2 regions of the Acinetobacter sp. CY05 genome follow, and region 1 is predicted to be linked to the other one. Evidence: riboswitches for the same ligand, from Rfam matches in the RefSeq annotation. Region 1 holds a riboswitch; the other holds the start of a gene.
What was found. Region 1 has a riboswitch for glycine ahead of AC5YCD_RS08935 (D-amino acid dehydrogenase). Riboswitches for the same ligand answer to the same signal wherever they lie in the genome.

Region 1 (3,424 bases):
TTGCCATTGGTTCTGGTGGCTTAAGTGGTAAGGGTTACTTAGAGGGTACTCAGTCGCATTTAGGTTATTTACCTGAGCACCATACTGACTTTATTATGTCAACCTTTGCTGAAGAGTTTGGTTTTATCGGGGTATTTGCCTTAATTTGCTTATATGCCGCGATTATTTTTCGTTGCTTAATCATTGGTTTAAACAGTTTTCATAATTTTGGTAAGTTATATGCCGGTACAGTGGGCTTAACGATCTTCTTCTTTGTGTTTCTAAACTCAGGCATGGTGAGCGGTATTTTGCCCGTTACAGGTGACCCTTTACCCTTTATGAGTTATGGCGGGACAGCCGTAATTTCTTTAATGGCCAGTATGGGGATTGTGATGTCAGTACACACCCATCGTTAAATCAAAAAGCCTCAATATGAGGCTTTTTTCATGTATTAAATTTGTAGCTGCTGCATTTGTTGTATTAACTTTGCTTTGACTTGTTCAATTTTAATGGGATCTGTTGCGCGTGACAGTTCAGCTTGGGCTTTTTTCCCTAAAAAATATTGAATCCGCTCACTATTGGCACCAGATGGGTGAGGAAAACCCTGTAAAATCTGCTGCTTTTTTAAATAGCCTAAGTTAGCTAGATGAGAGAGTACATGCGCCACACTTTGACCGAGCGGAATATAAACAGCATTGGGTAACACTTTTAACTGTGGCAGAAAGTACTGTTCAAGCTGTTGATATAAAAAATCATTTTTGAGTATATGAGGACTCGTGCCATTATAATTTTGACAATTGATAAAAATAGCGTGCGGTAAGACAGCGCTCATATTTACTAAATGCTGTGCTTCATTAAATAATGCGGCGGTTGAGTTCAGCTGTAACTTTTGCTGTAAACCAAGATGATCTAAAATTTGAATTAAGTTGCGGCGAATTGGACCACTAAAGGCACCTTGCTGTTTGGCATATGCCAAAACTTGATCATCGTTTAAACCTTGAGCAAGCGCTTGTTGTACAGCCTGTATGGCATTTTGCCATTGTAATCGCCCCGGGGTAATCCCGAGCAACACCACTTTAGCCTGTGTATTGATATACTCAAAGGGAGTGTAATAACTGCTGATTTTAGCTTGATGTGCTAACTGTAACAGATCAGTGTGTAGCAGTTGCTCTAAAGGATAGTGTTGAAATAAAGTTTTATAGTGCTGAAACAACATTAGTATTTTTCCTAAAAAAATTGATTTCATTTGAATTTAAAATTTTTTATATGACGCTGCAAAATGTGAACAAATTTTATGCTTGGCTTGGTATAAAAATTGCTCATAATGATTGATCTACTACAGCTTGTAGGAGAGAGACATCAGTCCGCCGAAGGAGCAACACCCCAGGAAACTCTCAGGCAAAAGGACTACAAGCTGCTATCACATTCTGGAGAGAAGTTAGGCTCGACTTAACTCACCGAAGGGGTAAAGCTCTCAGGTAAACATGACAGATGGGGAGAAAATGAAATGCAAAATAATAATAACATTTCAAGGAGCCTGTTATGCGCCATATTCTTGTCATTGGAGCAGGTATCACCGGTGTGACCTCTGCCTATGAGTTAGTGAAACTCGGTTATCAGGTCACTGTCATTGATAAACATCTCTATCCTGCCATGGAAACTTCATTTGCCAATGGTGGGCAACTGTCCGCCTGTAATGCGGAAGTATGGAACCAAAAAGCCACAGTATTAAAAGGTTTAAAATGGATGTCGCAAAAAACTGCGCCCTTATTATTAAATCCTTCATTTGATTTACATAAATATGCTTGGTTAATCGAATTTTTAGGTAATATCAAACACTATGAAGCCAATACGCGTGATACGGTTAAAATGGCACTCTTGGCACGGCAGCGTTTATTTGCCATTGCTAAACAAGAACAAATCGACTTTAACCTAGAAAAACGTGGCATTTTACATTTTTATCATACTCAACACGACTATCAAGTGGCCATGCGTGTCAACGATTTACTCTGTACAGGCGGGTTGGAGCGTCATGCGGTCACCTTAGAGGAAATAAAAACTATTGAACCCAGCTTAACTGGCAATTATTACGGCGGATTTTACTGTCCAGGAGATGCCACAGGTGATATCCATAAATTCACCATGGGATTAGCTCAAGCGACAAAAAAATACGGGGTAGATTACCTATTTGCTAAGGAAGTCACCCAGATGCAGCCACATGCCACAGGGGTAAGGGTTGAATATCGCGCCAGTCAAGAAAATATGCACTCTGATGCAGCAGTCATTGAGGAAATGCAGGTGGATGCAGTCTTAGTCTGCGGCGGGGTGGGCAGCTATCATCTGGCACGTATGCTCGGTGATCGCGTGAATGTTTATCCCGTTAAAGGCTATTCTATTACTGTGAATTTAAATGACAGTCATAGTCAAAGCCATGCACCTTGGGTCAGTTTACTCGATGAAAGTGCTAAAATTGTCACATCACGTTTGGGGGTAGATCGCTTACGTGTCGCCGGTACAGCAGAATTTAATGGCTATAACCGTGATATTCGTGCTGATCGTATTCAACCACTGATTGATTGGGTGAATCGTAACTTTCGTGTGTGTACCGAAAGTGTAGTGCCCTGGGCAGGACTGCGACCGATGATGCCTAATATGATGCCTGTGGTGGGACGTGGGAAACGCGAGCGTATTTTTTATAATACTGGTCATGGCCATTTAGGATGGACCTTATCTGCCGCTACAGCGGTGATGGTCAGTCAAGCTATTGCCCGTCAACATCCAACAGAATAAGCCAGTGTATACTGGCTTTTTTAATCGTAGAGTCTATATACGCCGCTAAAGCGTTCACAGCCTTGTTGCTGAGTCTTCACCACTAAAATAGCTTTAGAGTAGGCAAAAGAATATTTGCAATCATGTTCATTATCAATAATTTGGGTTTTTTCTTGGGGGGTAGTATACGCCAAAAAATTGATCGTTTGGGTTTCTACACGATTATTAGGATTACGATAGGCAATGCCTTCAATTTTAATACTGTCTTTACCCAATTGATGCAGTTTTAAATGCACAGGCTGTGCCGAAATCTGACCTTGTTCAAATTTTAAATAATGTTGGGTAAGGGTTTGATTGAGTGAAATATATAAATTTAAATCATCTACACGCTGTTCAATTTGCTGGCGATAACAGCGAGTTTGTTTACATTGCTGGCTACGCTTGAGCCATAATTTTTGGGTATCTTGCAGTAAACGAATGGGTGCATCACTAACCAATAATGCAGTCAGATAATGATTGTTGAGCTTTTCTCTAGATTCTTGTAAGCCGCTTGCACAAATCCCTGGGCGATGGTGGTCCTGACATTCAATCACGCTTGCCGTGGCAAATGTTGAGCAACAGGCTAAAGCTACAAGGCCCAGTGTTTTAATAAGATTGTTATCAGTATTTTGCCACA
Region 2 (3,424 bases), on a different contig from region 1:
GCCTTGGCCTTGGGTGAGTGCTAAAACTTGATCGCCCCAATTTGGAATTTCACGATAATTAATCACATGATCTGCGCCAAGCGCACGTAATTTTTCAGCTTTTTCTTCAGACGACGTAGTTGCAATGACTTTAGCCCCTAAAGATTTTGCCATTTGTAAGGCAAAAATTGACACACCACCTGTACCTAAGATCAATACTGTATCACCCGCTTGAAGTTGACCATCCACAACCAACGCGCGCCAAGCCGTTAAGCCTGCGGTGGTTAAGGTGGCTGCCTCTTCATGGCTATAATTTTTAGGGGCATGCGTAAATGCAGTTGCAGGTGCATTGACCATGTTACGTGCATAACCATCTATCCCATCACCGGGTACAGTTTTAAAATCGGACAAAGTGGCAGGGCCGCTTTGCCAAGTCGGAAAGAAACAGGACACCACATGATCCCCCACTGCAAATTCAGTCACGTCCGCACCAACGGCTGTAACCACCCCTGCACCGTCAGACATTAAAATACGTCCATCTTCAGTCGGGAAGTCGCCACGTGCAACCACCAAATCATGGAAATTTAATGAATTGGCATGAATTCTCACTTGAATTTCGCCATTGTTTGGTGCAGAAATTTCAGGTAGTGCAACGGCTTGTAGCTGATCAAAACCTGCAGGATGTTGAACAATAATCGCTTGCATAAAACTTATCTCTTGATGGGTAATATTTTTCTTGTCATAACGCTGATGGCTAGACATCGCCTGATCTTGAATGAAAGCTATTGTAAGCTGACAAGGATTTGACATTATTGTAGCAGCAGATGAGTGCTTGAAGATTTGACTGTAGTGTAGAAAACGATAACAACAAGCAGCTCATCCTAGTTATTTATCTTCTTGGCATATGCTTATGCATCATAAACCATGATGATAAGAGAGCAATCAAACTAATTTGACTCACCGAAGGAATAGTGAGATGAGATGTGCTATGCCCTGCTGCTAATAAAATGCTTTTATGTATTGTAAGGCCATCAAAGCTGGGTGTGATATCGCCATCACTGACCATTCATGCTTTTTGGTTTATCACAATATCGTTTAGCACCTGCTCGATTTGGACAGTTATCAAAAGCAGCTTTACAATATTTGTGCCCAATACTATGGAGCTATTTACGCTTGCCAGTGCTTTATGCGTGATTTTATTTATTAGTATTTGGGCATTGATTATGTGTTGTTATTTACGCTATTACAAAACGCAACCTCACTTGCATCAAGCATCTAAATTTAAAATGCCAAAGCATTGGTTATTTTGGCTTTTACCGACCTGCTCAAGCTAAAGCTCGACATAAGTCAGTCTAGTGTTTTGATCTATGCAACGAGGTGAATCAATGATTCACCTTTTTTAACAGATGAACAACACGATGTATCATTATGGTGCAATTAATTTTTGCTACTGTTGTTTTCAGTGCGGTCACACAAGGAATAACGGCTGCACATTGCTTCAATTACGATTATTTTATTCTGGAACTTAAAATCAAGGATGGCATCGTAATTGCATAATAAAAAAATCGTTACAGGAGAGAAATCTTCAATGATTCGCCGAAGGTGCAACATCCCGGAAACTCTCAGGCAAAAGGACTGTAACGCATAATAAAAAATCTGGAGAGTGCATCAGCACACCGAAGGAGGAAGGGGCAATCCCGAAACTCTCAGGTCCAAGGACAGATGGGATATCACCTAAATTAGTGAGGACGATATGACCCATCATATTGCTATTATTGGTGCAGGGATCACGGGTGTGACCACTGCATATGAACTTGTCAAGCAAGGCTTTGATGTCACTGTTTTTGAAAAAAACCTCTACCCCGCAATGGAAACTTCCTTTGCCAACGGCGGTCAATTGTCTGCCTGTAATGCAGAGGTGTGGAATCAGAAATCCACCATCGCTAAAGGCTTAAAGTGGATGTCGCAAAAAGACGCGCCATTGCTGCTCAATCCTTCTTTTAATCTGCATAAATACACATGGTTAGTGTCATTTTTAAATAACATTAAACATTATGAAAACAATACCATTGCCACAGTACGCCTTGCCTTAGAGGCGCGTCAGCATATGTTTCGCATTGCTGATGAAGAAGGCTTTGATTTTAATTTAGAAAAAAAAGGGATTTTGCATTTTTATCATAATCAATATGAATTTGAGGTGGCTAAAAAAGTCAATCAGTTGCTGCAAAAAGGTGGCTTAGAGCGCCATGCAGTCACACCTGATGAAATTAAGGCCATTGAGCCCACCTTAACCGGTCAATATTACGCTGGTTTTTATACACCAGATGATGCGACGGGTGATATTCATAAATTTACCCGCGGCCTAGCCGCAGCATGTGAAAAATATGGGGTGAAGTTCTGTTTAGGAGCCAATGTGTTAAATATTAGCCCGCATCTTGATCGGGTTGATATTCTCTACAGCCAACAAGATGCCCAACAGCAACAGACATTTGATGGTGTAGTGATTTGTGGTGGTGTCAATAGTTACCATTTAGGCGAACAACTGGGCGACAAAATTCATATTTATCCAGTCAAAGGCTACTCAATTACGGTCAATTTACAAGATGAACAGAGTGTTAACAATGCGCCTTGGGTGAGTCTATTAGATGAAAGTGCAAAAATTGTCACTTCACGTTTGGGCAAAGATCGCTTCCGTGTTGCTGGGACGGCAGAGTTTAATGGCTATAACAAGGATATCCGCCATGACCGTATTCAGCCTTTGGTCGATTGGGTCAATAAGAACTTCGATATTGCCACAGATAATGTGATCTCATGGGCGGGCTTACGTCCAATGATGCCGGACATGATGCCACGTGTACAACGCAGTTGCCAATCACGGGTCTTTTATAATACAGGGCATGGCCATTTGGGGTTTACCCTATCTGCTGCCACAGCAGTTTTGATACGCCATGAAATTCAAACTGTATTGGCTGCTGCTTAATCCGTATCTACGGAGGCTAAAATCATGTCAAATTTTGTCTCTGAATTACGGCAAAAAAATAAAAAACGCGGTTGGCAGTTATTTGCCCTCGTCTGTGTCTTACAACTGATCACGGTACTGGTTGCTTTAAGTATGCAATCCATCTAAGACCTGCCTACTGCACAAAAGTATATCACTCACGGCGCAGCGATTTAGATCGTCGTGTGTATAAAAAATAGGATAGACAACATGAAATTATTTACTGAACACGGTCACTTAGCGATTGCCAAAGAACTTTACGACTTTATTGAAAACGAAGCTTTAATCGGCACTGGGATTGACAGTCAAACCTATTGGCAAAATTTTGAAACAATTGCCCTGGAATTTACCCAAAAGAATAAAGATCTGTTGGCCAAACGCGATGCGCTACAAAGTCAAATTGATACATGGCATCGCAACAATACTTTCGAATTAAATGCTTATAAA

Region 2: another riboswitch for glycine. It lies ahead of AC5YCD_RS07765 (D-amino acid dehydrogenase); the one in region 1 lies ahead of AC5YCD_RS08935 (D-amino acid dehydrogenase).

What each region holds. Positions count from the first base shown of each region.
Region 1 covers NZ_JCAKMW010000010.1:68,987-72,410, reverse strand. The annotation lists gene rodA (rod shape-determining protein RodA) at 1-395, shown strand, start outside; gene AC5YCD_RS08940 (hypothetical protein) at 431-1,195, opposite strand; glycine riboswitch at 1,316-1,399, shown strand; gene AC5YCD_RS08935 (D-amino acid dehydrogenase) at 1,522-2,769, shown strand; gene AC5YCD_RS08930 (A1S_1983 family putative colistin resistance protein) at 2,790-3,424, opposite strand, start outside.
Region 2 covers NZ_JCAKMW010000007.1:49,481-52,904, reverse strand. The annotation lists gene AC5YCD_RS07775 (zinc-dependent alcohol dehydrogenase family protein) at 1-741, opposite strand, end outside; partial or broken gene AC5YCD_RS07770 (amino acid transporter) at 1,048-1,271, shown strand; glycine riboswitch at 1,541-1,627, shown strand; gene AC5YCD_RS07765 (D-amino acid dehydrogenase) at 1,733-2,959, shown strand; gene AC5YCD_RS07760 (hypothetical protein) at 2,984-3,106, shown strand; gene AC5YCD_RS07755 (malate synthase G) at 3,188-3,424, shown strand, end outside.